DNA from 3 places in the Megasphaera sp. DISK 18 genome. Region 3 is predicted to be linked to each of the others. Evidence: riboswitches for the same ligand, from Rfam matches in the RefSeq annotation. Region 3 holds a riboswitch; each other region holds the start of a gene.
What was found. Region 3 has a riboswitch for S-adenosylmethionine ahead of cysK (cysteine synthase A). Riboswitches for the same ligand answer to the same signal wherever they lie in the genome.

Region 1: another riboswitch for S-adenosylmethionine. It lies ahead of A0U42_RS02425 (MetQ/NlpA family ABC transporter substrate-binding protein); the one in region 3 lies ahead of cysK (cysteine synthase A).
Region 2: another riboswitch for S-adenosylmethionine. It lies ahead of A0U42_RS01270 (branched-chain amino acid transport system II carrier protein); the one in region 3 lies ahead of cysK (cysteine synthase A).

The regions. Positions count from the first base shown of each region.
Region 1 is NZ_LUGJ01000011.1:680-8,747, reverse strand. Features, by position in the region: gene murQ (N-acetylmuramic acid 6-phosphate etherase) at 1-270, opposite strand, end outside; tRNA gene A0U42_RS02470 (tRNA-Arg) at 467-543, shown strand; gene A0U42_RS02465 (NAD(P)-dependent oxidoreductase) at 612-1,970, shown strand; gene A0U42_RS02460 (carbonic anhydrase) at 1,983-2,549, shown strand; gene gmhA (D-sedoheptulose 7-phosphate isomerase) at 2,558-3,115, shown strand; gene A0U42_RS02450 (tetratricopeptide repeat protein) at 3,116-3,766, opposite strand; gene A0U42_RS02445 (NusG domain II-containing protein) at 3,801-4,199, shown strand; gene A0U42_RS02440 (Gx transporter family protein) at 4,209-4,727, shown strand; gene A0U42_RS02435 (hypothetical protein) at 4,748-5,350, opposite strand; gene A0U42_RS02430 (3'-5' exonuclease) at 5,405-6,073, opposite strand; gene A0U42_RS02425 (MetQ/NlpA family ABC transporter substrate-binding protein) at 6,207-7,031, opposite strand; SAM riboswitch class I at 7,117-7,216, opposite strand; gene A0U42_RS02420 (MFS transporter) at 7,494-8,068, shown strand, end outside.
Region 2 is NZ_LUGJ01000005.1:83,023-91,090, reverse strand. Features, by position in the region: gene A0U42_RS01290 (transketolase family protein) at 1-582, shown strand, start outside; gene A0U42_RS01285 (nicotinate phosphoribosyltransferase) at 765-2,216, shown strand; gene larE (ATP-dependent sacrificial sulfur transferase LarE) at 2,350-3,183, shown strand; gene nth (endonuclease III) at 3,185-3,832, shown strand; SAM riboswitch class I at 3,906-4,004, shown strand; gene A0U42_RS01270 (branched-chain amino acid transport system II carrier protein) at 4,090-5,406, shown strand; gene A0U42_RS01265 (aldehyde dehydrogenase family protein) at 5,517-6,929, shown strand; gene A0U42_RS01260 (NADP-dependent malic enzyme) at 6,954-8,068, shown strand, end outside.
Region 3 is NZ_LUGJ01000056.1:47,945-56,012, forward strand. Features, by position in the region: gene A0U42_RS10345 (adenylyl-sulfate reductase subunit alpha) at 1-1,219, opposite strand, end outside; gene A0U42_RS10350 (sulfate/molybdate ABC transporter ATP-binding protein) at 1,236-2,297, opposite strand; gene A0U42_RS10355 (sulfate ABC transporter permease) at 2,309-3,139, opposite strand; gene cysT (sulfate ABC transporter permease subunit CysT) at 3,152-3,997, opposite strand; gene A0U42_RS10365 (sulfate ABC transporter substrate-binding protein) at 4,010-5,047, opposite strand; gene cysK (cysteine synthase A) at 5,080-6,018, opposite strand; SAM riboswitch class I at 6,095-6,193, opposite strand; gene A0U42_RS10375 (GNAT family N-acetyltransferase) at 6,440-6,925, opposite strand; gene A0U42_RS10380 (hypothetical protein) at 7,299-7,544, opposite strand; gene A0U42_RS10385 (amidohydrolase) at 7,659-8,068, opposite strand, start outside.

The DNA.
Region 1 (8,068 bases), on a different contig from region 3:
GCTGTAGGTTGGCGGACATTCGACGGCATCGAGGATTCCCAATCGGCCTGACGTGCCCGATCCGACATAGAAAAGACGGCCGCCCTGACGCAGCCGGTCAGAAATGACGTCGACGGCACGGGCAATGGCCGGGATGATTTCCTTTATGGCTTCGGCAACTTTATGGTCTTCATCATTGATGACGTGCAGCATGGCCTCCGTCGAAAGCCGGTCGATCTGTTGACTGTGAGGATTTCGCTGTTCCGTTGCCAGTGATTCTAATTCAATCATAGTATTCCTTTCTTACCCTCTTTCCTCGGTGATGAAGAGCTGTCTTGGCGGCTCTTTCAGGAAAGGTCTCTATATATCTAATTATAGAGAGTGTTGACAGTAGTTGCAATAGGGCTTTTTTTCGGAAGGCATGCCTTTATTTTTTTGCTGTTTCATGGTATTATTAATCTGCATGCAGCAGGCCTGTGTGTCATGTGCGCCCATAGCTCAGCTGGATAGAGCAGCAGTTTCCTAAACTGCGTGTCGGATGTTCGAGTCATCTTGGGCGCACCATTTTTTATTTGTAAATTATATACTTACTATTAATCCATAATACTATTACCGGAAAGGTGGGTTTCCTCATGTCTGATATGAAGGACCGAGTTGCTTCTTTCCATGAAGAAGTCATGCACGATGCCGATTTTACGCTGCCGGAGGCGATTGCTGAAGCCAAACGCTGCCTCAACTGCAAAGTTCCTCAGTGCCGCAAGGGCTGTCCGATTGAAAATGAAATTCCGCAATTCATCCATGCGTTGACCTTGGGGGATTTTGGCGCAGCTGCTGCGCATATTTATAACCGCAGTGATTTGCCGGCCATTTGCGGCCGTATCTGTCCGAGAGAAAAGCAGTGCGAAGGCCACTGCATCCTCGGCAAAAAAGGTCAGCCCGTTGAAATCGGAAAGCTCGAACGCTTTGCAGCAGACATGGCCCTGGAAGGGAAATTTATGGATCAGCCGGTCAGCAAGAAAACAGCCGGAAACGTTGCTGTCATCGGCTGCGGTCCTGCCGGTATGGCAGCGGCTCGTGAACTGGCTAAGCGCGACTACGATGTTACCATCTATGAAGCCGCGTCTCATCCGGGCGGTACCATGACCTACGGTATCCCGACTTTTCGCCTTCATAAAGAGCTCTTGCAGCGAGAAGCCCGGGTACTGACCGACATGGGCGTTACCATCGAATACGGTGTTAAAATCGGCACCGATAAGAGCCTTGACGAATTGAAATCGTCCTTTGATGCCGTCTTTATCGCTGTCGGCACGATGGATGGCTGGAACCTCGGCGTTGACAATGAAGATGTGGAAGGTATCGTCGAAGCAGAACCGTTCCTGCGTCAAGTACAACTGGCTCAGGACGGCGAATTTGACCCGGAAAACCTGCCCGTCCGGGCAGGCGACAAGGTCATCGTCATCGGTGCCGGCAATGTGGCCATTGATGCGGCCCGCACGTCCCTTCGTCTCGGCGCCGACGTTACCATCGTTTACCGCCGGGCGGAACGAAATATGAAATGCCTGCCGTCTGAATATGAAGAAGCGAAAGCCGACGGTGTCCGCTTCCAATTTTATTCGGCACCGAAGGCTGTCCTTGGAGAAGGCCGTGTTGAAGGTCTTCGTTATGAACGGCAGCAGATTCTCGAAGACGCTACCATGGTGCCGACGGGAGAATTCGGGGTCGTACCGGCCAATAAGATCATCGCAGCTATCGGTAATAAGCCGGAACTTCCGGTCATCAAGTCCTTCGGCATTTCTTCCAATGACGACGGCTATATCGCCGTCAAGGATACGCCGTACGGCATGACCAGCAAGGAAGGCGTCTTTGCTGCCGGTGATATCGTCCACAAACCGCAGACCGTCGTTTTAGCTATGCGCGAAGGACGAAAAGCGGCAGAGGGCATCGACCAGTATTTAAAGGCTAAAAAAGTAATGGAAGCTGTAAAAGCTTAGGGGGCAAATAGGATGAGTGAGTTGATTCGTCAGATTCTTAATACGAATGAAAAGTTTGTTAAACAGTCCTTGTCACAAGGAGGTTTCGACGACGTCAGCAAATATCCGCGCCGCCACCTGGCTGTGTTGACTTGTATGGACACACGCCTTTTAAATTTTTTGGAACCGGCTATGGGCCTCGTCCGCGGTGATGCCAAAATCATCAAAGTCGCCGGCAATACGGCCTTTGAAGACTTCGACAGTGTCATCGGCAGTCTGATGGTTGCCGTTTACGAACTCCATGTCCATGAAATCATCGTCATGGGTCATGATGACTGCGGCATGCTCCATACGACGGCCGACAGCCTGTGCCGCCACATGGTGGAAGAAGGTATCGATGAAACGGCCATTGACGCTATCCGACCGCAGCTTAAGCAGTGGGCCGACCCGGTTACGGACGTCGATACGTCGGTCTGTGATACGGTGCGCCGACTGCGGGCAAATCCCTACTTACCGAAATCCCTTACGATTTATGGAATGGTCATCCATCCTCATACGGGCGAAATCCGTGTTGTTGACGATGGAGAAGACCGGAAATAGGAGGTTTTATGAGTTTAGTAACCCAAAGAATGGAAGAACACGCCGCTGTCTTAGAAGCGACGAAAGCATTAATTCCCGATATTGAAAAAGCCGGGGCTCTCATTAAAGAAGCCCTGGCTTCAGGCCACAAAATCCTCTTTTGCGGCAATGGCGGCAGCGCCGCCGACTCGCAGCACCTGGCTGCTGAAATCGTCGGTCGTTTTCAGAAAGAACGGCCGGCCTTCCCGGCTATCGCCCTGACCGTCGACACGTCGATCTTGACGGCCGTCGGAAATGACTACGGCTTTGATACGGTATTCCGGCGTCAGGTCCATGCCCTTGGTGAAAAAGGAGATATCCTGATTGGCATTTCGACGTCCGGCAACAGCGGCAACGTTCTCGAAGCCATTGAAGAAGCCCGTGCGAGGGGCCTTACGGTTATCGGCATGACGGCCTATGGCGGCGGTAAGATGAAAGATGTCTGCGACATCTGCCTGGCCATTCCGGCTAAGGTAACGGCACGGGCTCAAGAAATGCATATCATGATCGGCCATATTCTTTGTGAAATCGCTGAAGAAGATATGTAATTAACGGACGACGCTTTGGAACTGCTTGTTGTCTCTGATTTTATCGAAATGACTCTGGGTCCGGGCAGCCTCCTTTACGGATTCACCGCCGAGGTCGATGGCTTGTTTTAAATAAGGCAGGGCTTGGTCTGCTTTTCCCAGGTCGCCGTAAATTGTCGCAATGCCGTAATAACTCCAAGTGTTTCCCGGGTCGGCTGCGATGACATTTTTAAAGTACGTAATGGCCTTATCGTACTGGCCGTCGATTTTACAGGCCAGGGCCATGTTATACAAAGAGGCCATATCTTTTGGGGCTAACTGCAGGGCTTGCTCTATAAGGGCAATGCCTTGCTCAACGTCCTTTTTATTTCCCGTTTCATTGCCGCGCATGGCCAGGGTAACGCCTTTGTTGCTGAGAGCCTGATAGTTGTCGGCGTCAAGGGAAAGGGCTTTGTCGAAGTCGAGAAGGGCTTTGTCATAGTCTCCAGCCTGATAGTTTTTAATCCCTTCGTCGCTGGCGGCTTTAGAATCGGTCTTGATGGCCGGGGCAGAAGGGGCTTTCGTGGCCTGTATGGGCTTTGCCTGCTGCGATGATATCGGCTGGGGGCTGCACCCGCTGGTCCACACGGCGGCTGCGGCTAGGAGCAGGATTGCTGCGTATTTTTTATTCATCGTTATTTCTCCTATTCGTCAGTCTGGAAAACATATGAAACAAATCATTAATAAATGGGATATTCTCCTCGTTGCCGTCCTCCTCGTCTTATCCCTTATTCCGGAGGGTATCTTTTACATGACCGGGAATGATGCGGCTGTTCACGATACGTATGCTGTCATTCAAGTCGACGGCAAAATATATAAAGAAGTCCCCTTGTCAGGTCATCAGGGAACGGAGACGATTCCTATCAAGACGGACCACGGCTATAATCTGGTCGTCGTCAAAGATGATACCATTGGCATCGTCGAAGCGGACTGCCCGGATAAAATCTGTATCGGCGAGGGCTTTATCAGCCGTCCCGGGGCAACCGTCGTTTGCCTGCCTCATAAGCTGCTGATCGAAGTCAAGTCTGCCGGGGGCGGCGAACCGGATGTCATTCCGGCCCATTAGAGGTGGCTTATGAAAAAAACGTTTCGCATCATCATGTTGAGCCTGTTTATCGCTCAATCCTTAGTCCTATATATCGTCGAAGGCATGCTTCCCGTTCCTTTTATTGCGCCGGGGGCTAAGCTGGGGCTGGCCAATTTGATTACGGTCATCGCCATGTACTCCCTGCCGCGAAAACGGGATGTCTGCCTTATTCTCTTCGTTCGCGTCCTCTTAGCGGCCGCTTTTGGCGGTGGGATTAACGCATTCTTTTACAGCGTGGCCGGTGCTGTCCTCAGTTTAGGCGTCATGCTCCTTCTCAAGGGAGCCGGGAAGTTTTCGATTCTCGGCGTCAGCATGGCCGGCGGCATCTTCCATAATCTCGGGCAGGTCCTCGTTGCCTCGCTGGTCGTGGCCAACCTTAAAATCATGCTGTACCTGCCGGTTCTGGCCGTAGCCGGAGCGGGAACGGGGCTTCTCATCGGCATTACCTCGGTATTTACCCTGAGGCATTTGAAGAAACTGCCAATCTATAAAAGGATGCAGGAATAATTATATCGGATATGATGGCCTTAGGGCTGTAAGCTGACGGAGTCTATGATTTCGTCAGCTAATTTTATCTTATCATCCTTATTTTCATCACAGGCCACGACGACAATCCAGGTCACAGGCCCGTCTGAAAATCCAAGGAGGCGCGCCCGCATGGATCTTTTTTCGTAGGTAAAGGTTGCGTTGCGGACTACGGCGGGTTTTCCGTCCAGCGTCCGTTCTTCTTGCGTGGTTGAAACGTTTTCGGCTCCGATTTTGGCTAAGACCGCCTGTGTTGTCGTATCGACCGTCTGGGCAAGGTTCTGTCGGACGGCGTCTTCTTGTTTCAGGTGGAGGTCATCGGCCATTTTTCGGACGTCGACACGGTTGGTGTAAACGGCGATGTAAAGACCGGCATCGTTTTCACCGTAGAGGCGACTGCCTTCATAATAAGGCTTGGCGGCGGGACTTACGGGAATGGGCAGGTCGAAGCTTTGCAGGTTGCCCGGTAATTTTATGGAAATAGCCGAACCGAGGCCGTCGACACGTTTTTCTTTTAAGGTGATGGTATAGCAGGCCGTCAAGGTAAGGGCCAAAATGGGCAGCAGTACGATCAGAATCAGAAATCGAATTCGCGTGTGAATCATAAAATACCTCGCAGAATGTAGACAGAAGGCGATATCCGTTTTTCTTCAAACCGCTTATTTACGGGCTTCACGGAAGGCATCGGCCAGTGAAAAGGTGAGGGGGCCGGTGACTTTAGTAGCGTCGATGATAGGCTGCATGATGTGGCGGAATTCATCGCTCTTCTTGGATAATACATATAGTTTTGAAGTGTTGCGGGCATCCCACAAGGCGTCGTGCATTTGGCCGTCGAAGGTTTCGCCAAGGGTGCTGACTGCTTTATCCAGGGATATGACGTTGTCGAGCCCCAGCAGATTGCAGTAAATCTGTTGAAAATTCTGCCAGTGTTCGAGCATCCAGCGGACGCGTTCATCTTCTTTAGCATTGGTAATTTTGAGACGGAGTTCGCTGTCGAGCTGACGCCAGTCGTTTTCGCTCCAGGCATACATCTCGTAATCGTTGGGACAGCCTTCATTGCACCAGGTGAGAAAGTGATCGAAGGCTTCGGTGAAATGGGGCTTTCCCTTTAACATTTCCATCGTAATGCCCGTCAATTCTTGGCAAGTCTGATTCATGGTCGTCGTGTATTCCGGCATGACGTATTCTTTATAGGCAGAGATTTCATTGCCTTCTTCGTCTATCTTGACGGCACCGATTTCGATGATTTCGCCCTTACACGTTCGGCGTGCTTCTTTTTGGTCGCGCCCGATGGGGTTCATCTCGAAGTCGACGAATACTGCTTTCATAGGTCAGGCTCCTTTCTGATTCATGATGATAATTTTTATTATACCATAATAAAAAGGCCTCGTGCAGAAGATATTATGCACGAGGCCTTGTAGTGTCTATCTTTTTTGAAGACTGTCTTTTAGAAGCGATGGCTTAGAATGCCGGGAGAATCGTTCCTTGGAAGTGTTCGTCGATGAACTGTTTAATCGGGGCAGACTGATAAATAGCGAGGACCTTTTTGTAGGTTTCGTTGTTTTCATCGCCTTGGCGAACGACGAGTACGTTGGCATACGGCGAGTCCTTCGATTCAACGAGGAGGGAATCCTTCTGCGGGTTCAGACCGGCCGGAATGGCGTAGTTGGTGTTGACGCAGGCCAGGTCCGTGTCATCGAGAGAACGGGGAATCTGAGCGGCATCGAGTTCGACGAACTGGAGATTTTTCGGATTGGCCGTAATGTCCGTTACCGAAGCGTCTACGGAGTTGCCGTTCTTCAAAGTAATCAGGCCGGCCTGCTGGAGCAGGAGCAAGGCCCGGGCACCGTTGGTCGGGTCGTTCGGAATCGTTACCTTGGCGCCGTCGGCGACGTCTTTGAGATCTTTATATTTATGGGAATAAACGGCCATGGGCAGGATAATCGTCTTGCCGATGGAAACGAGCTTTAAGCCCTGTTTCTTAACGACGTTATCGAGGTACGGCTGGTGCTGCATGGAGTTCATATCGAGGTCTCCGTCGGCCAGGGCCTTGTTGGGCTGGACGTAGTCGTTGAATTCGACGACTTTGATGTCGAGGCCTTGTTTGGCAGCTTCTTTGGCGACTTCTTCCATGACTTCTGCATGGGGACCGGCGGTGACGCCGACTTTGATTTCTTTCTTGTCACCGGAGGCAGCGGAATCGCTGGAGGATCCGCAGCCGGCGACAGCCAGGCAGGCCGTGGCGATGAGGAGGGCTGCAAAGACTTTTTTTACCGTTATTTTCATGTAAATCATATCCTTTCTGAAAGTAAATGGAAGTTGTCGCTCAAAAAGAAAAGCCGTCATTCAGATGACGGCTCGGATTGCGATTCGTTCATCTGCCGGTAATATACCGCTGGACTTGGCACCTATCCCGATTGGGGGTTGCCGCAGCGTCATCGGGCCATTCCCTCGGCTGCTCTTGATGAAAGACAATGTGTTGTTGATGGTGTATATAGTACCATTGAGAGAATACACTGTCAAGTCCTTTTTTGCTTTTCTTGAGAATTTTTTTGTCTCATGTTATAATGAACCTACTCATCGGAGGGCTTTATACCCGTATTGTATCAGGCTGGATAAGATGTCGCAGCAGCCATTGTCCGGAGGTCCTGCAAGTCCGTATATTTGCAGGTCGACGTAAGGGCAGTCAGGTCTGTTGTGGTTTTTTATCCGGCTTTTTTTGCGCACATAGCTTCGAGGTGATAAAACATGCAGTTTGAACGGGATTTACATTGGCAGATTTATTCGGCAAAAGCCTTTTACTTTATCGGCGGTTTCGGCTTTACGACGTGGGCGTCGCTCATTCCTTTCTTGAAACGGCACCTGGCGATACCGGCCGACCACTTGGGCTTTCTCTTGCTGGGAATCGGCCTCGGGGCCTTGATCATGATGATGCTGGCCGGTACCATTGCGGCCCGTCTCGGCTGCCGTCGTTCCTTGACCATCGCCGGCTTGTGCATCGCTGCCTTTTTGAATCTCTTGTGCTACATGCCGGCCTATGGGCTGGCTGTCCTGACGGCGGTCTGCCTCGGCGCTTCTTTAGGCCTCATGGATGTCGTCGTCAATATCAACGGCATCTTTATCGAACGCAAAGTTCGTACGCGCATCATGTCGGGCCTGCAGGCCATGTGGTCTCTGGGCAATTTCATGGGCGCCGCCTTCTTTGCCTTTTTGCTCCAATTCCACCTTCCCTGGCAGGGCGTAGCCTTTGCCAGTTCGGCCGTCATCATGGCCTGCGTTTTCTTTTTCGGGCCGCACTTGCACAATGAACGCCAGGCCGCACA
Region 2 (8,068 bases), on a different contig from region 3:
CAGGCTCTCGAAGATATCGCCCTCATGCGGACCATTCCCAACATGACGGTCATTACGCCCTGCGACTGGTGGGAAACGTACAAGGCGACACTGGCTGTCTATGATATTCAGGGGCCGTCGTACGTCCGCTTCGGCCGCAATCCGGCACCGGTCATTACGTCGGAAGACACGCCTTTTGACCTCTATAAGGCGGCTGTTTTCCGCGACGGAACCGATGTGACCCTCTTTGCCAACGGCCTCATGGTCCATGAAGCCTTGGTGGCGGCAGAAGCCCTTGAAAAGGAAGGGATTTCGGCCCGCGTCGTAAACGTCCGCATCGTAAAACCCCTCGACGTCGATACAATCTGCACCTGTGCGGCTGAAACGGGGGCGGCCGTCGTCTGTGAGGAACATCAGGTCATGGGAGGCCTCGGCGGTGCTATCTGCGAAGCCTTGGCCCAGCATCATCCCATTCCCGTCGAACTGGTAGGCATCCAAGACCGCTTCGGCGAATCGGGGAAGCCCGATGATTTATTGAAGGCCTATCATTTATCGGCCGAAGACGTCATCGCCGCTGCCCGCAAGGTTATGAAAAGAAAATAATGACGAAGCTGCTCATCCTGTATGAATCGGAAGAGCAGCTTGTTTCATATCCGGCATACATAAAGGGGTGTCATGCTAAGTTTGTATAACATTTTGAAAAGCATGCAAAATCGGTAATTGATTATCTCTTTTGGACTAACTGATGTATAATAGGTATAACATCTTTTTGGAGGCGAGTTATTTTGTACACGAAAGCGTTGTTGACAGACCTGTATCAGTTGACGATGATGCAGGGCTTATTTTTTGAAGGCAAGCACGAGCAGCAGTGCGTGTTTGACCGCTATTATCGGAATAATCCTTTTAAAGGAGGCTATACGGTCGTCGCCGGCTTGGAACACCTCATCGACTATGTGGAAAACATCCACTTCAGCGACGATGATCTGACGTACTTGAAGAGCACCGGCTTTTTCCGTCAGGAATTCCTCGACTATTTGAAGGAACTGCGCTTTACCGGCGATATTTATGCCATGCCCGAAGGCACCGTCGCCTTTCCGCAGGAAGTCCTCCTTCGCGTCCAGACCAAGAAGGACGAAGCCTTGCTCTTGGAAACGTGCATGTCCATGATCATGAACCATGAAAGCCTCATTGCCACGAAAGCTCGCCGCGTTCGGACTGTTGCCGGCAATGACAATCTCATGGAATTCGGTCTGCGCCGCGCTCAGGGCAAATCGGCCGGTGTCTACGGCGCTCGTTCGGCTATGATCGGCGGTTTCAACGGGACCAGCAACGTCCTGGCCGGGGCGAAATTCGGCATGCCTGTCTTAGGGACGATGGCCCACAGCTGGATCATGAGCTTCTCGTCGGAACTGGAAGCCTTCCGCCGCTATGCCGAACAGTATCCCAACAACCTCATTCTGTTGGCCGATACGTATAATACCTTGAAGCAAGGCGTTCCCGACGCCATTACGATCTTCAAGGAAATGAAGGCTGCCGGTACCTTGCCTAAAGTCTACGGTATCCGCCTCGACAGCGGCGACTTGGCTTATCTTTCGAAGGAAGCCCATAAGATGTTTGCCGCTGCCGGTTTCCCTGACGCCGTCATCGCGGCCTCGAACGACCTCGATGAAAACCTTATTTTTGAATTAAAGGGCCAGGGCTGCGCCATCAATTCCTGGGGCGTCGGCACCAACCTCATTACGGCCAAGGACAGCCCGTCTTTGGGCGGCGTCTTCAAGCTCGTCGGCCAGTACGACGACGGTAAGTTCGTACCGAAGATCAAGATGAGCGACAATGCCGAAAAGATTTCCAATCCGGGCCTCAAGAACGTCCTTCGCGTCTATGACAAGAAGACGGGCAAGATGAAGGCCGACATCATCATCCTCGAAGGGGAAAGCATCGATGAATCGAAGGATCTGCTCTTAAAGAGCGACAAGGCTCCCTGGCGTTTCCGGACGATTCCGGCCGGGACCTACCGCGTTCAGGAAATGCTCATCCCTATCTTTAAAAAGGGTGAATTAGTCTATAAAAAACCGAATCTCAAGGACATCATGACCTATGCCGATGAACAGATTCAGACCTTGTGGCCTGAATACCTGCGCTTGGTCAATCCGGAAGAAATGTGGGTTCAGCGCAGCAGCAAGCTGTCGGCCCTGCGGGATGCCGTGCTCAAGGAAGAATCGGCTCATTTCTTCTAAGCCGGCCATTGAGGGGACGATGGCCGAACAGGGAGGCTCTTTCTGCTTTCCTTTCCGCGGCGGCTCTTTGGGGCCCTCTCGGGAAGAGGGGAGAAGGTGCCTTTTCTGCACTATTGTATAAGGGGGAATCCTTATGGTTTCAACAGATACGCGCAAGAAATATGAAAAACTGCAAGATATATTAAAGTCGCTGGGCAGTGTCGTCGTCGGCTTTTCCGGCGGCGTGGACAGTACTTTTTTGACCTATGCCGCCCATGAAGCGCTGGGTGATAAGGTCCTGGCCATTACGGCCGTATCGGCCACCCTTCCGGGGAGTGAAGCTGCCGATGCCAAGGCCATGGCGGAATTCATTGGCGTCGAACACCGCTTGGTCAATTCGACGGAGTTCGACGATCCGACGTTTGTGGAAAATCCGCCGGAACGCTGCTATTACTGTAAGAAGATCCGTTTCACGGCCTTGGTGAACCTGGCCAGGTCCGAAGGCTATCAGTGGGTCATCGACGGCGGCAATGTCGACGATCTCGGCGATTACCGGCCGGGGATGAAGGCCCTTAAAGAGCTGTCCGATTCGGTCCGCAGTCCCATGATCGAAGCGGGCTTAGACAAGGCCGATATCCGGGCCCTATCGAAGGAATTCGGTCTCCAGACCTGGAATAAGCAGAGTGCCGCTTGTTTGGCCAGCCGCGTTCCTTACGGCGTCCGCCTGACGCCGCATCTCCTGGCTCAGATCGATGCCGCCGAAGCCGCTGTGGCCCCTTACGTTCAAGGGGCGCTGCGGGTCCGCTATCACGGCGACGTAGCCCGTATCGAAGTGGGCTTAGACGAGATCCCGTCGGTGCTGGCCCATCGCCAGGAAATCGTCCGGGCCATTAAGGATACGGGGTTCTCCTACGTTACCCTCGACCTCGGCGGCTATGAAATGGGAAGTCTCAATGATGTCATCGATACCGATGAGGAAGTAAAGTGATATGGCTGTTACCAAGAAAGTAAAAGATGAAATGCTCCAGCGTTTCCAGGACCAGTACGGCATCATGAAGCCGGCCCTGCACTACAATTCGCCCTTTGAACTGATGATTGCCGTCATCTTGTCGGCTCAGTGCACGGACGAACGGGTCAATATCGTGACGGCCGGTCTCTTCCCGGAATATAATACGGCAGAAAAGATGCTGTCCCTCGGCCTCGACGGCCTCGAAGAAAAGATTCGCACCTGCGGCCTTTATCACAGCAAGGCCAAGAATATTCTGGCCAACTGCGCCATCCTCTGCGAAGACTATGGCGGCGAAGTACCGCAGACCTTTGACGAATTGGTGAAACTGCCCGGCGTCGGCCGCAAGACGGCGAACGTCCTGGTCAGTGTCTTGTTCGACATCCCGGCCATTGCCGTCGATACCCATGTCTTTCGCGTATCCAATCGGCTTCAGCTGGCCAAGGGCAAGACGCCCCTTGAAGTCGAAAAGGGGCTGCAGAAGGCCATTCCCAAGGAATGGTGGAGCCGGGCCCATCATTGGCTCATCTGGCACGGACGACGGGTCTGCAAGGCCCGAAAGCCCTTGTGCGACGAATGCTTCCTCTCTGATTTATGCCCGGGAAGTCAAAATAAGTCGCCGAAGAAGTGATTTTGTTAAAAAGTTATTGACAAACAGCGAAAAGTTTTATAAAATACTACCAATACATACAAAATTTCATACCGCAATATCCAGAGCAGCTGAGGGATGGGCCCGATGACGCTGCGGCAACCTGCCAATGGTAAGGTGCCAATTCCTACAGGCTATTCCTGAAAGATATGATGTGAATTGAGGCGCAGCTTGAGGGCAGCGCCTCTTTTTTGTATGATGCACTTATTCTTTATGATGGGGTTAGGGGGACTTTTGTTATGAATGATTCCAGCAGACAGTCGATTCGGAAACGGGATGTCATCATCCTGGGCTTTGCTTTTTTTGCCACCTATTTCGGGGCCGGCAATCTTATTTTTCCGCCGCACTTGGGGCTCAACAGCGGCAGTGATTTCTTGTCGGGCCTGGCCGGTTTGACCTTGTCGGGGATTTTCCTGCCTATTTTTACGCTCATCGTCATCGGCCTCAACGGCGACGTCCATACGATTACGGACAAGGTCGGAAAATATACGTACCGGATTTTATTGGCGGCTTTGATGCTGGTCTGTACCTTCGTGTCCATTCCGCGGACGGCAGCGACGGCCATCCAGCTCGGTGTACAGGGGAATTTTCCGGCAGCGCCCATGATTCCTTTAGTCGTCCTTTATTTCCTGCTCTGCTATTTCTTCGTCGCCGACCCGCATAACGTCATGGACCGCATGGGCAAGTATTTGACGCCGGCCTTGGCCTTCATTTTGGTGGCCATCGCCATTGCCGGGATTTTCTTCCCCTTGGGGACGCCGGCGGAACCTGCTGCAGACAATCCCTTCGTCAATGCCTTCCTCGGCGGCTACAATACGGGCGACGTCCTGGTCAGCTTCATCATGGCTGCCGTCTTCCTCAGCTCCATTCGCGGCAAGGGCTATACGGGCGTCGGCCAGCGCAATAAGGTCCTCATCTACTGCGGTATCGTCTCCTTCGTCCTGCTGCTCATCATCTACGGCAGCCTGCTCTACATGGGAGCCAGCGTCAGTTCCTATTATCCTCAGTCCATCGGCCGGGCTGAGCTCTTGGTAGCCATCATCCACCGCATCGGCTCTTGGGTCATGATTCCCATGGGCATCGCCGTCGTCTTGGCCTGCCTGACGACAGCCATCGGTCAGATTGCGGCCGTTGCGGAATTCACCAGCACGACTTCCGGCAGCCGTGTCAGTTATAAACAGGCGGCCGTCGCCTGCTCGATTCTCTCGGCCCTGACGGCCTTCCTCGGTGTCGACGGCATCGTCACCTACATCGGCTGGATTTTCGGCGTCGCTTATCCGCCGTGCCTGGCCTTATTGGTCTTAGGCATCGTCGGTCCCTTGCTGCCCAATCAGTGGGCCTATAAGGGTTCGGTCTACTTGGTCACGGTCTTCGCCTGCTTGGAATCCCTGCCGGGCCTTAGCAGTCTGGCCGTTGCCAAAGCCATCGTCGCTGCCGTTCCCTTGTCGGCCTACGGCTTCGGCTGGATCGTTCCCTTTGTCGTCGGCCTTGTCGGCGGGTCTGTTCTGGGGCATTTCGCGTCGGAATCGGAGTCCTTGGAAGTCGAGGCAAAATAATGGTAAAGGCATTGTACTTAAATTTTTCAGAGTACGATGCCTTTTTTGTTGCACAATAGAGAATTTCTATCTATAATGGTAGCATAAATCAGCACAAAGGAGGTTTTTTCATGGACTTAAAAAAATTGTATATCGATGGCCAGTGGGTAGCTCCCTTATCCGGCCAATACATCGACGTTGAAAATCCGGCGACGAAGGAAGTTTTCACGACCGTTGCCGCTGCCGGTGAACAGGATGTCGCCGCTGCCTCAGCTGCTGCAGCCAAGGCCTTTCCTGCGTGGGCGGCAAGGCCGATGGAAGAACGAATTGATTTTATGAGAAAATTGCTTAAAGAGCTCATTCAATTTGAACCGCAGATGGTCGATGCCACCGTCAAGGAATTGGGCATCCCCGTTTCCTTCGTTAAGACCAACCACATCGCCTACCAGTTCGTACGGACCCAGTCCTATATCGACTTGGCCCCGGACCTGCCCTTAGTCGAAAAACTGCCCCAGTCCGTCGTCTACCGCCGTCCCTTAGGGGTCATCGGCTGCATTACGCCGTGGAACTATCCTTTGGGCCAGGTTATCCAGAAAGTCATCCCGGCTATTTTAGTCGGCGCCACCGTCGTCTTGAAGCCCAGCCAGTCTACGCCGGTAACAGCTTATTATTTGGCCGAAGCCTTTGATCGGGCCGGCTTCCCGAAGGGCGTCTTCAACTTCATCCCCGGCCGCAGCGGTGAAATCGGCAACGCTATCTGCGACGATCCCAATATCGCCATGATATCCTTTACGGGGTCGACCAAAGCCGGTATCAAGGTCTCCCAGCGGGCCTTGGCTTCTATGAAGCGCATCAGCATGGAACTGGGCGGCAAATCACCCTTTATCATCCTGCCCGGGGCCGACTATGAAAAGGCCGTCCGCATGTGCTTCAATTCGCTCCTGCTCAACAGCGGCCAGACCTGCACGGCTCTGTCGCGGCTGATCATTCCCAAGGAAGCGAAAAAAGAAATCGAAGACATCATCCTCAAGGTCCTGCCGGAATATAAGGTCGGCGACCCGACCTTGGAAACGACGAAAGTCGGCGCTGTCGCTTCGGCAGAACAGTGGAAGATTGTCGATTCGTACATTGCCAAAGGCATCGAAGAAGGGGCGACGGTCCTGGCCGGCGGCCGTCCGGAAGCGCCTGAAAAGGGGTACTTCATCAATCCGACGGTCTTCACCGATGTGACCAACGACATGACCATCGCTCAGGAAGAAATCTTCGGGCCCGTCCTCTGCGTCCTCACTTATGACAGTGTCGACCAGGCCCTTACTATTGCCAACGATACCAAGTACGGCCTCAACGGTGCCGTCTGGGGTCCCGATAAGGAAGAAGCGACGAAGGTTGCCGAAGGCATCTTGTCGGGCAACGTCTACGTCAACGGCAGCCCGCGCGACGTCACAGCGCCTTTTGGCGGCTTTAAGGACAGCGGTCTCGGCCGTGAAGGCGGCAAAGACGGGATGCTCGAATTTACAGAACCGCAAGCTATTTTTAACGCATAAACTATTGTAGAGGAGTTTTTTGACATGAATTTTGATGAACAAGCCATGAAGATCCGCCGAGGCAAACAGGGGATTCTTGAAACCTTCCCTCGGGCCGTCTTACAGACCAACGACGATTTGAGTGTACTCTACACGCCGGGCGTTGCCCAGCCGTGCCGGGAAATCACCAAAGATCCGGATCTGTCCTTTGACCTGACCTGCCGGGGAAATATGATTGCCGTCGTATCCGACGGGACCCGCGTCCTCGGTTTGGGCGACATCGGCCCGGAAGCGGCCATGCCGGTCATGGAAGGGAAATCCATCCTGTTCAAGGTATTCGGCGGCGTCAATGCCGTTCCCATCTGCCTGGACACGAAGGATCCGAAGGAGTTCATCGAAACGGTCAAACGCCTGCAGCCCTCTTTTGCCGGCATCAACTTGGAAGACATTTCTTCGCCGAAATGCTATGACATCGAAGAAACGCTGAAGCGCGAAATGGACATCCCCGTCTTCCACGACGACCAGCACGGTACGGCCATCGCCGCCTTAGCCGGCGTCATCGGAGCCCTGCGCTTCGTCAAAAAGGACCTCAAGACGGCCCGCATCGTCATCAACGGTGCCGGGGCTGCCGGGGCTTCCATCGGCCGCCTCTTGGTCCGGGCCGGTGCCGAAGACGTCACCATGGTCGACCGTCCGGGCATCCTCTATGCCGGCATGGAAGGCCTCAATCCCGTCCAGGCTGCGTTGGCAGACGTGACCAATAAGGGCCGTAAGCAGGGGACCTTGGCCGATGCCGTCAAGGGTGCCGACCTCCTCCTCGGTGTTTCGGCACCGCATATTTTCACGAAAGAGCTCATCGAATCCATGGCTTCCGACGCCGTCGTCTTTGCCATGGCCAACCCCATTCCCGAAACGGACTACGCCTCGGCCAAAGAAGCCGGTGCCAAAGTCGTCGGTACGGGTCGGTCCGATGCGCCCAACCAGATCAATAACGTCATGGTATTCCCGGGCATCTTCCGCGGGGCCATGGCCGTCCGGGCCCGCAGCATCAACGAGGATATGAAACTGGCCGCAGCCTATGCCATCGCCTCCTTAGTTTCGGACGACGAACTGGCTGAAGACCACGTCATTCCCAATGCCTTTGACGAACGGGTAGCTCC
Region 3 (8,068 bases):
TCAGTTCGAGGTCTCCGGACAAGGCGGTTTCAACGATATGCTTGGCAGCGATTTCCCCTTCGACGAGAGCGCCGGTTACGTACTTCTGCGGGCAGCCGCCGGCTACGTCACCGGCCGCATAGAGGCCTTCAATGGTCGTCTGTCGATGGGTATCGACCCAGTAGCCGCTGGCCGTGTGGCCGCCGACGACGTAGGGTTCGGTCCCTTCGATTTCGACATTTTGCTGACTCGGGAATTTCCCCGATTCCATCCACTTCAAGGTCTGGCTCGGCGCCATGTTGAGGTAGGCTTTTAAAAGGGCCTCATCCTCTTTGGCCGTCAAGCCTTCGGTCTTGAGGTAGCAAGGGCCTTTACCGTCGAGGTTTTCCTTCACCGTGCCGTAGAGACGCTGGGACGTCGTCAGGCCGTATTTATCTTCGTAGACTTCGCCCTTGGCGTTGATCTGCTTGGCACCGACGCCTTGGGCGATGGTTCCCGTCGGGGCAATGGTATCCTTGCAGCGCAGGGCGATGAAGCGCATTTCAAAGGTCGTCATTTCCGCCCCGGCCCGGATGCCCATGGCGTAGCCGGCTCCCGTATTAAAGGGACTGTACCACATCTTATGGCGGGAAAAACCGGGATTGTTGGGCCGGTAGAGGCCGGACGCACCGCCGGTCGCGCAGAGGACGGCTTTGGCCCGGATTTCATAGGCCGTACCGGTCAGGATATCGAAGCCGAGGGCACCGGCAATGCGATTGTCGCGGACGATGTAGTCGGTGATATTCAAGTGATTGATAACTTCGACATCGTCCAGTTTCTTTACGGCATCGGCCAAGATGGTCTTGATGTTTTCGCCGTTGATCTTGATGTTGCGCGGGCCGCGGGTAACGTATTCCCCCTGTTCGTCTTTCAAGATGACCAATCCCAATTCTTCAAGCTTTCGGGTGACTTCGTTGAGCCCTTCCGACATGGTTAAGAGCAGGTCTTCGCGGACGATGCCGGCGGCGTCTTTCTTGGCGTAATCCACATAAAACTGCGGCGTATGGCCTTTGGTGATATAGGCATTCAAGGCGTTGACGCCGGCTGCCAGACAACCGCTGCGGCGTATGTCGGCCTTTTCGGCAATGACCACCGAGGCTTTAGACAGGCTCTGGAGGGTCAAGGCGGCGTAACAGCCCGCCGTTCCCCCGCCGATGATGAGGACATCGGTGTGGATGATTTTCTCCTTCTGAATCTGCATGGCAATACTCCTTCGTTTAAATATAGAATACATCAGAACCCATCATGGCCCTGTTTTCTCGTAAATAGGTCTTGTCGCCGTCGAGGACGTGAAGGCGGTAAATGAGGACCTTCACCCTTTCGCCGACCGCAAGATTCGGGGCGTCAAAGGCGTATTCCCCGTGAATGAGGTAGTCTTTGACGCGCAGGGTCACGTCGAGGCGGCTGCCGCGGAAGACGACGGCTTCGACGATGCCCTCTTCGGCGGCGCTGGCGTAGCGCTTCATCGTCCCCTGTTTATAAATCTTGAGGAATTCCGGCCGGATGATGGCTCTTTTCGGGCCGCCGACGTCGACAAATCCTGTGAGGACGCTGCAGTTGTCGATGACGACGGGCGTCCCGATGAACTCGGCCACAAAGGGCGTCTTGGGCTTACTGTATATGTCGAAAGGCGTTCCGACCTGCTCGATGCGGCCGTGATTGGTGATGATGATTTCATCGGCCACTTCGACGGCTTCATCTTGGTCGTGGGTGACGAAGATGCTGGTGATGCCGACGCGGTGGATCGTCTCTTTCAACCAGTTCCGCAGCTCTTGGCGCACCTTGGCATCGATGGCCGCAAAGGGTTCATCGAGGAGCAGGACCTGGGGATGAGGTGCCAGGGCCCGGGCAAAGGCGACGCGCTGACGCTGGCCGCCGGAGAGCTGATTGGGATAGCGGGCTTCCATGCCGGCCAGACCGACGAGGTCGATCATTTCCAGGACCCGCTGGCGGATGTCGTCTTTCTTCATCCCTTGAATGGTGAGGCCGAAGGCAACGTTGTCAAAGACGGTCATATAGCGGAACAAGGCGTAGTTTTGGAATACGAAGCCGATGCCCCGCTTGGCGGCCGGAATGTCATTGACCCGTTTGCCGTCGATGACGATGTCGCCGCTGTTGGGATTTTCAAGGCCGGCCAGCATGCGCAGGATCGTCGTCTTGCCGCTGCCGCTGGGCCCCAGGAGGGCGACCAGTTTGCCCTTATCGACGCCAAAGGAGACGTCCCGTGAGGCGTGGAAAGAGCCGTAATTTTTTTCGATATGCTTCATTTCGACGTACATGACATCACCTCCTAAGATGGCTTATGGAGCTTGGCTTCAAAGAATACCCGCAGCAAAAGGACGCCGACGGCTAAGAGTACGAGTAAGGACGAGACGGCAAAGGCTGCCGTAATGGCATCGGTCGATCCCGATTGGTAGAGGGCGTCGATTTCAAGGGGCAATGTAAAGGTTTCGCCCCGCAGTTTCGACATGGCGCTGACGGCACCGAATTCGCCGAGGGCCCGGGCCGTACAGAGGACGATGCCATACAATAAGGCCCATTTGATCTGCGGCAGGGTAATGCGGAAGAATATCGTCTTGCCCTTAGCCCCCATGAGGGCGGCAGCTTCTTCTTCATCGCGGCCCTGGGTATGGAGGACCGGAATGATTTCCCGGAAGACGAAGGGAAAGGTGACGAAAATCGTCGCCAAGATGACGCCGGGAACGGCGAAGACGATTTGAATATCCGTCCCTAAATAGTCGTTCAGGACTTCAATCCACTGCCCGATCCAGCCCATGCGGCCGAAGGTCATGATGAAGGCCAGGCCGGCGATGACCGGCGAGACGGAAAAGGGAATATCGATGAGGGTCGTGAGCAGGTGTTTGCCCCGAAAGTCGAATTTTGAAATGGCCCAGGCCGCACAGAGGCCGAAGACGGTATTGACGATGACGGCGATGACCGTAGCTATCAAGGTCAGGCGCAGGGCTGACAAAACGTAAGGCGTCGTCAACGCTTTGACGTAAAAGTCCCAGCCTTCGGCCAGTGAATTCATCAGGACCGAAATGAGGGGGACGATGAGCATGACGACGACAAAGACGACGCTGATGCTCAGTAAGAGTATTTTTGTCTTGCTGTGCTTCATGATTCCCCTCCTCTATTGAACGCGCCGGGCCTGCCAGAGCTGAATCATATTGATGGAAAACAGCATGGCAAAGGCGATGATGAGCATGACCAAGGCGATGGCCGTAGCGCTGGCATAGTCGACGTAATTAAGCTTCTGCATGATGACGTAAGAGACGACCTGAGTGTGATTCTTGGCACTGTTGCCGGAAATGTAAATGACACTGCCGTATTCGCCAAGGCCCCGGGCAAAAGCCAGGCCGAAACCGGTCAAGAGAGCCGGCCGCAGCTCGGGAAAGATGATGCGCCGGAAAATGGTGAACTTCGATGCACCGAGCATACTCCCCGCCTCTTCATAGGTCGGATCCAAATTTTCCAGGACCGGCTGAATGGAGCGGACGACGAAAGGAATGCCGACGAAGACCAAGGCGATGATAAGGCCGATATGGGTATAGGCAATGGAAATGCCGTAGCCGGCAAAGAAACTGCCGAAGAAGCCCGTATCGGAATAGAGCTTGGAAAGGGTAATGCCGGCAACGGCCGTCGGCAAGGCAAAGGGCAGTTCGATGACACCGTTTAAGAGGGTCTTGCCGCGAAATTCATAGCGGACGAGGACCCAGGCCAGGATGAAACCGAAGACGGAGTTGATCAGGGCTGCCAAGAAAGAACTTCCAAGGGTCGTGATAAAGGCGTTGCGAATGGCGCTGTTGGTGATGAGCTTAGCGTAGTCATTGGCCGTCAGTTGAAAGGCGTGGCCTAAAATCGATATCAACGGAATGAGGATCAATAAGGACAGCATGGCCAGGGTCACGCCCAGGGTCAGGCCGAAGCCGGGAATAATTCGGTTTCGCCCGCCCGCGGGGTTTGAAAATGGATTCATCTGCATCCCTCCTTATTGACTGCCATCGACATCGGCCATGATTTTATCAAACATGGCGTCGTCGTCGAAGAATTTGACATAGGCTGCATCCCAGCCGCCGAAGTCGCTGATGTGCGTCAGCTTGACGTTAAGGTCAAATCGGTCGGCGTAGCGCCGGAGAATCTCCGGATTGGACGGCCGGAAATCATTTTTGGCGGCCAATTCCTGGCCTTCGTCAGAGTACAAATAGCGCAGGTACTCCTGAGCCGCCTGTTCATGGCCCTTGCGCCGAGCCAGGCGGTCGACGACGGCCACACTGGGCTGTGCTAATATGCTGACACTGGGTACGACGACTTCATAGCTGCCGGGATATTCGCGCATCGTATAGAGCGCTTCGTTCTCCCAGGCGATGAGGACGTCCCCCTGCCCGTTTTCGACAAAGGTCGTCGTCGAGCCCCGGGCGCCGGCGTCCATGACGGTGACATGGCGGTAGAGGTCGGTCATGAAGGCCCGGGTCTTGATTTCATTCCCCCCGAAATGATCAAGGCCCCAGCTCCAAGCGGCCAAAAAGTTCCAACAGGCACCGCCGCTGCTCTTGGGATCGGGCGTAATGACACTGACGCCGGATTTCGTCAAATCGTTCCAGTCGCGTATCCCCTTAGGATTCCCCTTGCGAACCAGAAAGACGATGGTCGACGTGTACGGCGCCGAATCATCGGGAAGTTCCTGTTCCCAACCGGCATCGATGAGGCCGGCCCGTTCCAGGCGTTCGATGTCATACGACAGGGCCAGGGTCACGACATCAGCCCGACTGCCTTCGATGACCGATCGGGCCTGGCTGCCCGAACCGCCGTGAGACTGGACGATGCGGATATCCTTCCCGGTCTGCTCTTTATAATGCTTTTGAAAGGCTTCATTATATTCTTTATATAATTCACGTGTTGGATCATACGAGACATTGGTCAAGGTAAGCGTGTCCTCATCAGTCCCACGACCGCAGCCGGCCAAGAGACCGGCCGCCGTGAGGACTGCCGTGACAGTCAGTACCGCTATGATTTTTTTATGCTTCATATCTTTTCCCCCTCGATACCGACTGCTGGCCCTTACAGGCCTTCTTCAAATAAAGACGTAGATAAATAGCGCTCGCCGCCGTCCGGCAAGAGGACGACGAGGGTCTTGCCCTCGTTTTCCGGCCGCTTGGCGACGGTTAGGGCCGCCTGTAAGGAGGCACCTGACGAGATGCCGACTAAAAGGCCGTCGGTCTTGGCCACTTCCCGAGCCCGTTCATAAGCATCCTCATTCGATACGTCGATCACATCATCTACGAGTGACATATCGAGGACGCTGGGAATGAAGCCGGCGCCAATCCCCTGAATGGCGTGGGGCCCGGGCTTTCCGCCGCGAAGGACGGCCGAGTCTTTCGGCTCGACGGCGACGATTTGTACCTCCCGGTCATGGCTTTTTAACCCCTCAGCCGTGCCGGTAATGGTACCGCCGGTGCCGACGGACGAAATGAAGATATCGACATTACCGTCCGTATCGCGCCAGATTTCTTCGGCCGTCGTCGTCCGGTGGATGGCCGGATTGGCCGGATTGTCGAACTGCTGCGGAATGAAGGCGTTGCCGTAAGACTTTCGCAGTTCTTCAGCCTTGCCGATACTGCCGCGCATCCCCTCGATGCCCGGTGTCAGTACGACTTCAGCCCCCAATGCCTTGACGATTTTCTGCCTTTCCAGGCTCATCGTATCGGGCATGGTCAAGATGAGGTGCAGGCCCTTCACAGCAGCGGCCATGGCAAGACCGATGCCGGTGTTGCCGCTCGTCGGTTCGATGATGACCGTATCCTGATCGATCTTCCCGGCTTGTATCCCGGCGTCGATCATGGCCACGGCCACTCGATCCTTGACGCTGCCCAAGGGATTGAAGTATTCAAGCTTGGCCAGGACCCGGCCTTTGATGCCGTGTACCGCCTGCCAGCGGGTCAGCTCCAGTAGCGGCGTATGACCGACGAGGTCGGTCACGTGTTTTGCGACGTGCTCCATAAAGCCCTCCTTTTTGCCCAAAGAAAAGCGCCACCTGTACTAAGCAGATGGCGCAAGAAATAAACGTATGCCCATGACTTCATCTGCCAGGTAAAATCCTGCTGGAATTGGCACCTTACCTACGTAGGTTGCCGCAGCGTCAAAGGGCCAGTCCCTCGGCTGCTCTGGATGAATAGGTTCGTATTGTATTGTCCTATGATAGATGGCTGTACAATACGATTATATCGTACAACACATGATGGTCAATTTTTTTAAGTACCCCATAATGACATACCTCATTCTTATACAATGTATACAACAACGATTCGCTTGAAACGTTACTGGAATTGTACACTTTGTAAGGCGTCTTGTCAAGGCATTTTATGAAAAAAATGAAGAAAAAAGTTAAAATTACGTATAAAGAAGCCTTTATCCGCCTTCATTAAAAAGTAAGGCGCATTTGATACCAAACGGCTCCACCGTGTTCCGAGGTGCTGAGTCCCTCGTTTTTAAAGCCGAATTTAGCATAATAATGCAGGAGCTTATCCTTGCAGGTCAAGACCAGTCCCTGGCGGCCTTCTTTGCGGGCGTCGTCGATAGCTTTCGTGAGAAGTAATGCGGCATAACCGTGTTTCCGATGACTTGGCAATGTATTGACGCCGAAAATCATCTGCCAAGCACCCTTTTCGTCGTGGAGAGAGGCATCCCCATAGAGGTCGTCCGTCAAATCACGTTGATCCGTAACCATGCCGTCGACGAAAGAAATAAGAGTCCCATCGTCGCCAAAGAGCAGCCAAAAATGACGGCCAAAGTAGGAAATACGGCCGCGCAGGCGTTCTTCCGATGCCGCCTCGGCTGCCGGAAAACAAGCCGCTTCTACGGCGGTGACAGCCTTAAGGTCGTCGAGGGTCGCCATTCTGATATTCATGCCATCGCTCCTTCCATCACGGCCCTCCTGCCTCTTACAGTCGGACACGGTGAACATATATTTCAAATATTATATCGTAAATGCCGAGAAAAAGCTACAGGAAAACGTCTGGAGAAAGTCCGTAACATGAACGTCCCGAAAGTTCCAGACCGTCATATCGCTCTTTTTCAACAGCAGCAGCCGGTCGGCATCGAATAAATACCCCTGTAACTCCGGCCCCTTCCGGGAATCGAAGCATCCTTCCGAAACATTCGAACGGCTGTGATTTTCACCGGAAAAGGCCTGTCACAGCGGCAAATACAGGAAAGGACCTGTATGAAGTTTTTACCTCACACAAGTTCTTTTCAAAAGGCTGTATGTCGCCTTTTACACCTCAGTGTTCGCTTACACCGGCACGGCTTTCTTCCCTGGCTGCGTGATCGGCAGCCATGCGGCGGAGCCGTTTATTTCGCCGTACTTCGGCTTTCCGGTTGCTCTCTTTTATGTTGACGACGACGGACCGGGCTAACCAGCCCAGGAGACAGCCGGTCAAGAGGATCTTAATGGCCGGTAAATCCCAGTGTGTCGATAAGAGCAGTGCCAAGACGACGAAGGCAGCCGTGACGAGCGTTTTATTCATGAATCGATGCATCTCCCTGTAAACGTACATAAATAGCCTCAAAGTGAATTTAATTATACACGCTTTTCGGGGATAAAACAAGGAGTATTCAAGAAGGCGCACTGATACGAACGGTTAAATTTGGGCAAAGAGTTTTTCTTTGGTCCGTTCGGCTTCAGCTTTGATCTTTTCGATGTCGAGTTTGGTAAACTCTTTGTTTCGCAGGAGGACTTCCCCGTTTACCAAAACCGTGTCGACGTCCATGCTGTTGGCGCTGTAAGCCATGAGGCTGAGGGCGTCGTGTTTCGGGTACCAATGGAGGCCTTCGCGGTCGACTAAGGTGATGTCGGCTTTGTAGCCGGCTTCGAGTTTGCCGATATCCGTATAGCCCAGGCATTTAGCCCCGCCTTCGGTCAGCATGTTGATCGCCGTTTCAGCCGGGATGACCGTCGGATCGAGGGTGTTGGCCTTGTGGACAAGCGCCGCCAAGTGCATTTCTTCGACGATGTCGAGGTTGTTATTGCTCGAGGCGCCGTCGGTACCGA